Regions from separate parts of the Anaeromassilibacillus sp. Marseille-P3371 genome, predicted to be linked through region 2. Evidence: riboswitches for the same ligand, from Rfam matches in the RefSeq annotation. Region 2 holds a riboswitch; each other region holds the start of a gene.

Region 1 (3,119 bases), 1.1 Mb from region 2:
GAAATGTCTATCTGGTAACAGAGGATGGCAATACCCTCAATCTTAAGAGTAAGCTGTGCCAGCTATACGGTGTACGCGCTCTTCTGGATGGCGCAAAAAGCTCTAAGGTTTCGGCTGAGTTGAAAGTGGAAAACCCGGAAGACGAATCCATGTTCCTGAACTATATGATTGGCAACTAACAAGCTTTCACCCAAAAATGATTCGTGCCGCTGCAACTTTTAAAGTTGCAGCGGCACTTTTTTGACCCTCTAGAGACAACCAAGGACCGTCCGGGGAAGGACGGTCCCATCGTTGGTTGTATTGGTAAAAAACTCATGTAGGCAAATGATACGGAATTGCTTCCGTCGAAAAGTAAAACCCGCTTTCCGGCCGCCAATTCTTACCGAACAGCGGCCAGAAAGACAAAATCCATCCATCAATTGCGCGGAAATTGTAATTGGATGATTGGGTCCAAACTGTAGCGACAAAAGAACGCGTTATTAAACCGTCTCTGTCTCGCTATAAGTAGTCACCGTCTCAGATCCGTTGAAGACTGCAGTTACCTTCACGCGATAGGTTCCCGAAGAAACCGATTTTTCCTCCGAGATATAGATATAATCGCTGGATTCGGTGTCGGTCCAAGTCTTTACAGTGGACCAGCTGCTGCCGCTCTTCTTCTGAAGAGTAACTGTCAGCTTAATCTTGGACACATTGGATTTTCCCTGTGCTTCTGCATCTACATAGGCGGTTTTGCCGCTGATGGACAAAAATGCCTCTACACGGTCCGCATAAGTATAGCGCGGCTGAATCTCAATCGCACTAACCTGATTTGCCGGAACTTCTGTTGCGGCCATTGCGTTGGCGCCTACGCCAAACATCATACAAAATGCACAAAGGACAGCTGCGAATTTCTTAAACATGGGGAATTCCTCCTTTAATATTGATACATCTATTAACAACGACAGGAAAACCCCAAAGTGGACAATAACTTTCACTTTTTTTCAAATTTTATTGAAATTTTTATAATACAGATGTACTGTTTTCAAAAAGACTATACAGAGTGGCTTGCCGATGCAGCTCTCAGACCGTCAGTTTCTCCATGAAATTCAAAACAAAATATTTCGTATGTCTATAAAACAAAACTGCATCCCTTTTTGTCTACAACAAATATGGGACCGATCTGTTGACAATCTACAACTACAAAAGCTTCAGATTTCCGAAATGTTTCCGAAATTCACTTTGGTCATTGTCAAACAAGGTGTTTCGTAGTATGCTAATCTAGACAACTGAATCGAAAATGTCTTCGGGGCAGGGTGAAATTCCCGATTGGCGGTAAAGTCCGCGAGCGTAAAACGCATGATTTGGTGTGATTCCAAAACCAACAGTATAGTCTGGATGAAAGAAGATTCCATCAGCTGTAGCAACACGTTGTGACGTTTTGCGGTTTGCTGCGCTTATTAGCACCTGAAAGGCATCTCTTTTCGGTGCTAATTTTTTTGCGGAGGGAACAACAGATGGAAAGCAAAACAAAAAGAATTACAACAATTGCAATGCTATGCGCGATTTCCTACGTGGTCATGGCCGTTGGGCGTGTACCAGTCGTATTGTTTCTCAAGTATGATCCTAAAGACGCCATCATCGCACTGGGAGGCTTAATTTGGGGACCATTGACCTCTTGTATCGTTACCATAATTGTTTCTCTTATGGAGATGATTACAGTCAGCGACACAGGCCTCCTGGGGTGTGTCATGAATGTTTTATCTTCATGCGCTTTTGCTTGTACTGCCGCGGCAATCTATAAGAAAAAGCATACGTTGTCCGGTGCGGTCCTTGGGTTAGCAGCGGGATGTGTAACCATGGTTACAGTGATGATGGTTTGGAATTATCTGGTCACTCCTCTTTATATGGGGTACCCTAGGGAAGCCGTCGTCGAATTATTAATTCCGGCGTTTCTCCCTTTCAATTTGTTAAAATCCGGACTCAATGCTGGAATTACATTTTTACTGTATAAGCCGGTCATCACTGCCTTGCGAAAAGGTGGGTATATCTCCATGTCGGAAAAGCAAAGTCAGGGCAAACCTACCGGCCTAATCCTGTTGGCTGTTGTGGTCATCATCACTTGTATTCTGTTTATCCTATCCATGAACGGGGTGATATAAGGATGGAAGAACAACGAAAAAGGGAGCCTAAACCTATTTGTACCATATCAGGCACGGTCATTCACGGACGAGGAATTGGGAAATGGATAGGAGCCCCTACTGCAAATTTAAAACTGGAAAATAGATGTAACTTGCCAGAATCCGGGGTATATATAGCACAAATTCTATGGAACGCCAAACGATACTACGGGATTACTCATATTGGGAAACGCCCCACGGTGGACAACCAAACGGATATTTCCATCGAAACACACATCTTAAATTTCGATGGGGATCTATACGGCCAAAAGATAGATGTGCAATTATACCAGCGTCTTCGCGGCATACAAAAGTTCGATGATTTTTCAAGGTTATCTGAACAAATCAAACAGGATTGTCTTTTCGCACAGAGTTTCTGGGAAATTCAGCAAGATGCTATTTCGTTTACTATGGATGCCAAAACTCATGATGTAATCATCGACAACCAGAGCATTTATTTATCTGTAAAGGAATTCGATGTCTTATATCTCCTGTATTCCCATCCGAAAGCCGCATTTACAAAAGCCCAGATTTATGAATCTGTTTGGCATGAACCGGGCAATTATCGCTGCCATGCTGTAGAAAACACGGTGTTTCAAATTAGGAAACGTCTCGAACCATATGCAAAAGGGCACGACTTTATAAAAACAATTGTCGGATATGGATACCGTTACCACGAATTCTAAAAAGATTATCCCACACCATGTATTTCATATGAGCAAACATGTTCCTTGTCCTTAAACGCGCCAAGCCTTGCGAATTCTAATTTTATAGGTATTAAAATTTGGGGATCGTATTGGCTTAGGTTTTATGCAACGGTGCTGTGCTTTTCTTTTCATTGCACGGCACCGTTTCTTTTCAACATTGGATCTTTTCTTTATGTGTACGATTCGACATTGGTAGTCAAAAATACCGTTCTTTTACTGTCTTTCTTTGCTTCTGACACTTTTAAAGAATCAAAAA
Region 2 (3,119 bases):
GAATGCCGGCCACCGTGCTGTCGGACCGGGTGTAGGGCTTGTCCAGATTCAGAGCAGAGTGGCGGCCCCCTTTGGTGCGGTATGCGTAGGCGGTAGGGGTAAGGATCTTCTCCCGCGTAAGGATTCTGGCGAAACAGTAGGTTCTCTGCGGCTCAATCATGCCCCTTTCTCCCGAAAACGCTGTAAGACGTTTTTTCGGGCAATCTTCAAAAATCACACCTGTAAAATCCGTTGAAAACACTGCTTTCAAGCGGCTATTCCTGCCTTACCCCGGAAAGCTCCTCTTTTTGGGTAAGCCCCTGTGGGGCCGGTACTGACGGCCTGCCCCGCGCCATAAGGGGAGCCTTCTTTCCGTCCGGCAAATGAAAAAGCCATACACGATCCGAAACTATCTGTTCGGGCCGTGTATGGCTTCCTGTTTTTGATCTTCCGCCGAACTGCTTTGAGATGTAGGCAGAACCGTGCCGTTCGAGGTATTGTTCTTCTCCCTGTCTTACAAAGAGAGTAGCGCAGGTGAAGGGATTTGTCAAGAGCACTTGCTGAAATTTCCTTTATGCGTGATGACATGAAGGCTTATGATAAAGCGCAGGATCGATTGGTTAGATCCAACTATAGGCGATGAAATATGTCCAGAAAATATTTTTTCTGCTCAACCATTTTGCGCCTTATAGCCCTCGCCCCAGATCCACATGGCGTCCAGGATTGGTTTCAGGCTTTTTCCCAAGTCGGTCAGGCTGTACTCCACCCGTGGCGGGACCTCTGCGTATACATGGCGATTGACAAGGCCCTTTTCTTCCATATCCCGAAGCTGGGCGGTCAGAACCTTCTGCGATACGCTGCCAATGGATTTCTTTAACTCTCCAAACCGCTTTGTTCCAGGCATGAGGTCACGCAGAATTAGGACTTTCCACTTGTCTCCGATCAGCATAAGCGTTGTTTCTACCGGGCAGGCGGGCAACTCTTTTGTTTGCTGCATGGTATCACTTCCTTTCAATAGTTTCTTTTTAGTAACTACAGCACAATAAAGTGCTTACTTTACAATAGATACTTACAGATTTATTATAATATTGCAAGACAAAAATTGCAATCCCCAAAACCTACATTCAAAATCAGGAGGTATTCATCATGAACGAAGTCGTAAAGTTTTTGCAGGAAAATCCCGTACAGTATCTGGCTACTGTAGGCCGTGACGGCAAGGCCAAGTGCCGCCCCTTCATGTTTGCCGGTGAACTGGACGGCAAGCTGTGGTTCTGCACCAACAACCAGAAGGAAGTCTACAAAGATATGCAGGCCAACCCCAATATCGAAGTTTCCGTTTCCAGCCCGGCCTATGCGTGGATTCGTCTGAACGGCAAGGCTGTGTTTGAGAACAACATGGCTGCCAAGGCTATGTGCATCCAGAACCCCATCGTCAAGGGGCAGTACGGCGAGGCTACCAATCCTATCTTTGAGGTGTTCTACCTGAAGGATGTTCATGCAGTAATCGCCGACTTCTCCGGCAACCCGCCCAAGGAATACGACCTGTAAACAGAACTCAAATATCTTCGGGGCAAGGTGAAATTCCTGACCGGCAGTAACAGTCTGCGAACTGCAAGGGCAGCCGAAACGGTGCAATTCCGTTACCGACAGTAAAAGTCTGGACGAGAGAGGATATGACAAGAACAGCCCCGCAAGTGTCAGACTTCGCGGGGCTTGTTCTTAATCTAAATCATATCTCAATAGGAGAATTATGGAGAAAACAATTACTGTCCGAAGGAAATCATCCATCCAGAACGTGCGTATGCTCACAATGACCGCCGTACTTTCTGCCATCGCCTTTGTGCTCGCTTTTTTTGAATTTCCTGTTCCGCTGTCTCCAACCTTTGCGCGTATGGATTTGTCGGATTTGCCCGCACTGATCGGAGCTTTTGCATACGGTCCTGTATCGGGCATATTGATTGAATTTGTCAAAAACGCCTTGCAGCTGCTCACTTCCTCTACTGGTGGAATCGGTGAACTTGCGAATTTTATCATGGGAAGCAGTTTTGTGGTAACTGCCGGGCTTATCTATAAATTTCACAAAACAAAGAAAACGGCGATGCTTGCCTGCTTGATTGCCAGCATCATTATGGGAGTTGGAGCGGCCATTGTCAACTACTTTATTCTGCTTCCCGTATTTGAAGTATTTATGCCGCTCGACCAACTGATTGCTTCTTTTGGCGAGTTTATCCCATTCATCAAGACCAAATTGGATGTTGTACTGTTCAATGCATTCCCATTTAATTTGCTGAAAGGAATTGGGATCAGCATTGTCACCATGCCGCTTTACAAACGGCTTACCCCTACCTTAAAGGGCAGGCAGAAATAGGAGGTTCCTTATGCAGACAAAAGATTATTTGCAATACATCGTGGAGAAAATCCACTCCACCGTTTTTGCCACGACGGACAGCGAGGGACGACCAGTCACCTGCGCCATTGACATCATGGACTACGATGAAAACGGCCTTTACTTCCTGACTGCAAAGGGGAAGAATTTTTATAACCGTTTGAAATCCAATGAAAATATCGCATTTACCGCCATGAAGGGCGAAGATACCCTTTCCTGTGTGGCCGTGTCGGTGCAGGGTAAGGCAAAGGAAACCGGGCCGGACAGCCTGCCCGCCCTGTTCCGAAAAAATCCGTACATGGAAAAAATCTATCCCGATGTGCGCTCTCGCAGCGCCCTTACGGTTTTCAGAATTTACGAAGGGACGGGAGAATGGTTTGACCTTTCCAAACAGCCGATTGAACGCGCCAGTTTTTCCTTCGGTGGTGCGCAGACAGAGAAAACCGGCTACTTTGTGACAGACAAGTGTATTGGCTGTAAGCTGTGCTATTCCAAGTGCCCGCAGAAGTGCATTGATATTTCGGCAAAGCCCGCCATCATCCGGCAGGAACACTGTTTGCATTGCGGGAACTGCTATGAGATCTGCCCCGCAAGGGCGATTGAGCGGAGGTAAGACGGATGACACAGGACGAAAGATTGGATTATCTGCTCCGCTATCTGCTGGCGGAACGCAAAGAATATACAGAGATTCATGTGCCGGATACTCTCTCGGAAAAGCGGCGGCTTCTGCGCAGCCTGATGAATGCGCGCCCGC
Region 3 (3,119 bases), 930 kb from region 2:
TGTTCCACTACATCAGCGCGAATCTGTTCCAAAGTAACATCCGGACTATGCTGGGTGGAAACTACGACGGTATCCACACGCACCGGAACGCCATCCTGATATTCCACAGTAACTTGTGATTTTCCGTCAGGACGCAGGTAAGCGAGCTCACGGCTTTTACGCACTTCGCTCAATTTTTTAGAAACCTTATGCGCCAAGGAAATCGCCAAAGGCATTAGCTCGGGGGTCTCGTCGCAGGCAAATCCGAACATCATTCCCTGATCTCCGGCGCCAATGCTATCCAAGGCGTCGGTTGCACCGTTTTGCGCTTCGTAGGACTTATTTACGCCCATTGCAATGTCGGGCGACTGCATATCAATCGATGTAATGACACCACAGGTGTTCCCATCAAATCCATATTTATTGTTGCTGTAGCCGACATCGATGGCCACATTCCGGGCGATGGATGCGATGTCCACATAGCACTCCGTAGAGATTTCTCCCATGATATGCAGCATTCCGGTGGTCGCTGTCACCTCGCAAGCTACATGTGCATGGGGGTCCTGCTCCAAAATTGCATCCAATACAGCGTCAGAAATCTGGTCGCAGAGCTTATCGGGATGTCCCTCTGTCACCGATTCGGATGTAAAAAAGTATTTTGCCATGTCTTATAAATCCTCCTGTTTGAAAATTACCATTCTTGTCCATATCCTTGGAAGCAGCCGCCTCCTACTTCAAGATTTCAGGTCATAGAAAAACCGCTCGGAAAACCGAGCGGTCTATAAAGCAACCTCATCTTTCGGCTTACCCGCAGGAATTAGCACCTTGCTGCATAGCAGGTTGCCGGACATCACAGGGCCTGTTCCCTCCGTCACTCTTGATAAGGACATATTCTGTTAACAGATATATTATAGCACGAGTTGCTTTCCCTGTAAAGGGACAAAATAAGAAAAATTCTTACAAATTTCTGTTAGGGCTGCCCAACGAGTTCCTTATGACGGCGAATAAAAGGTTGTAGCGCTTTAAAGACTACCGCAGTAATCACACAGTTGGCAGACGCCTTAATGAGATTAAAGGGTATGATGACCGGAAGGATCATATCCACAACCGCCTGCATGGGAACCCCCTGAAAATAACTGGTGAGTACAAGATTCAACGGAATCATCAGAGCGGTCATGGCCAACGTTCCAAGGACCATTCCGACGACCGTTTCACGGAATTTGTTGTGCCAACGGCTGAATTGTCCCACCAGGACCACCAGCGCACCGGATGCGACAACATGCATCACAAGGCCAATCCATCCGTCGCCTCCCAATAGAAACGCTTGAATCAGAGAAACAACCACTAGGATCACCAAACCGGGAAGGGTACCAAATAGCAAAGTCCCCAGCAAAATCGGCACGTCCGCCATATCGTATTTCATAAACGGAGCAGCAGGAATAATCGGAAACTGTGTGATGGTCACAAGAACGATTGCAATTGCAGCGAGCATTCCCATCTGCGCCATGCGGACTACGTTGTCTTTGGTGTTTGTTTTCATAGAAACCTCTCCTTTTTGTCCGGCTGTCTACGAAAAAAGCCCCGCAGCAAATGCCACGGGGCCCCAATACGCATGATGCGCGGTTCTTCTTCCATCCGGACTATACCGTCGGCTTTGGGATCACACCAAAATCAGCTTTCGCTCGCGGGCTTGTCGGCTAAACGCCGCATTACCGCCGGTGGGGAATTGCACCCCGCCCCGAAGACAGCTCTTAAATTTGTTAATAGTATAACACTCTCCCCAACGCCTGTCAATCCACAGAAACATATTTTTCCGGAATGTTCTGCGCGACCATCTGCTCTATGTACGAGAGGCTAAAAATGGAATCATATTGCCGAACCCCGTGTTGTTCTGCCAACGCAGCGGAATACTGCGAAAGGGGATAAATCGTTATATCCCGGAAATTCGCCCCATAATGGGTAACTATGGGGACAAAATCGACATCGGATACCGCCGTTTCTCCACTTTCCAGATTCTTTTCCACGGTTACTTTGAGCATCCCACCCACCATGCTCAAGGCGCGGTCCTGCGCGGACACAAAATTTCCCAGGGCATAAGCCACTGGACATTGCGCTCCGTCCGACGCACGTTTCAGCATCACGACGGGTTGTAACGTATGGGCGTGGTTACCGATCACCACATCGGCCCCCCAGTCCACCAGGTTTTGCGCGAGTTCCTCCTGTTTCTTCGTTGGAACATGTGTATACTCTTCCCCCCAATGTGCAGACACCACTACAATGTCCGCCATAGAATCCGCCTTTTGCACAAGATGCTCCAGTTCTTCCGTCTCGCTGGTCAAAAGGACATGGTAAGGGGAGTCCTTTGGTAGATATAGGCCATTTGTCATCTCTGTTACGCCGATATGCGCAGTTGTAATCCCATTGCGCTCTACAATCCGGATGTTTTCCAAATCTTTATCGCTTCGGTATGCTCCAATCACAGCCACTTTCTTGGTGTCCCAATAATCCAGCGTAGCGCGCAGACCCTCTTCTCCTTGATCCAAGATATGATTATTCGCATGATTGACGACATCGAAGCCAACCCGTACCAATTCATCCCCCAACTGCGTCGGCGAATTGAAGCGAGGATACCCGGAGAGCGGTCGAACAGCTCCTGCTAAAGGTGTTTCCTGATTGATAATGGCGATGTCTGCCTGCTCGATATACGGTGCTACCCGCGCATATACTGGGGAAAAATCGTATCCGGTTCCACCTGTGCGACGGCTAGCTTGCTTATAAATGCCATCGTGAATTAGGTTGTCACCCACTCCCAGGATGGTGATGGAGGCTATCTCTGGCTCTGACGAGGGTGCACTGTCCGAGGGCTTGTCCAAGGAAGGCGAGGGCTGTGCCCCCCACTCCGGCACGGATGGTTTCTCTTTCGCTTCCCCTTGCGAGGAACCCATCTGCGGAACCGGTTCCATATGTTCCATCCGTCCTGCCGCAGGCATGAGAAGCAACATCGCGGTGCACAACATCACAGCGAAACCAGCGGTCGATATGCGCAGGATGACTGTCTCTAAACGCACAGGTTTTACGCGAGGCCTTTTTTGGTAATGTCTTGCCTTCCTCATATCCGTTCCTCCATCCACATAACTCTT

What was found. A riboswitch is a leader RNA that binds a small molecule or an ion and turns the genes downstream of it on or off. The one in region 2 is predicted to bind FMN.
Region 1: linked by a shared signal. The riboswitch ahead of B9Y59_RS09020 (ECF transporter S component) and the one ahead of B9Y59_RS03705 (ECF transporter S component) in region 2 are both predicted to bind FMN.
Region 3: linked by a shared signal. The riboswitch ahead of B9Y59_RS08350 (ECF transporter S component) and the one ahead of B9Y59_RS03705 (ECF transporter S component) in region 2 are both predicted to bind FMN.

Annotation. Positions count from the first base shown of each region.
Region 1 covers NZ_LT835157.1:2,177,641-2,180,759, forward strand. Annotated here, with positions in the region: gene B9Y59_RS09010 (hypothetical protein) at 1-179, shown strand, start outside; gene B9Y59_RS09015 (hypothetical protein) at 480-899, opposite strand; FMN riboswitch at 1,275-1,390, shown strand; gene B9Y59_RS09020 (ECF transporter S component) at 1,494-2,138, shown strand; gene B9Y59_RS09025 (riboflavin kinase) at 2,141-2,842, shown strand.
Region 2 covers NZ_LT835157.1:1,114,863-1,117,981, reverse strand. Annotated here, with positions in the region: gene B9Y59_RS03725 (DUF4368 domain-containing protein) at 1-160, opposite strand, end outside; gene B9Y59_RS03715 (winged helix-turn-helix transcriptional regulator) at 650-976, opposite strand; gene B9Y59_RS03710 (pyridoxamine 5'-phosphate oxidase family protein) at 1,126-1,527, shown strand; FMN riboswitch at 1,537-1,656, shown strand; gene B9Y59_RS03705 (ECF transporter S component) at 1,730-2,347, shown strand; gene B9Y59_RS03700 (4Fe-4S binding protein) at 2,358-2,978, shown strand; partial or broken gene B9Y59_RS03695 (protein-ADP-ribose hydrolase) at 2,984-3,119, shown strand, end outside.
Region 3 covers NZ_LT835157.1:2,048,055-2,051,173, forward strand. Annotated here, with positions in the region: gene metK (methionine adenosyltransferase) at 1-644, opposite strand, end outside; SAM riboswitch class I at 769-866, opposite strand; gene B9Y59_RS08350 (ECF transporter S component) at 950-1,519, opposite strand; FMN riboswitch at 1,599-1,729, opposite strand; gene B9Y59_RS08355 (CapA family protein) at 1,770-3,092, opposite strand.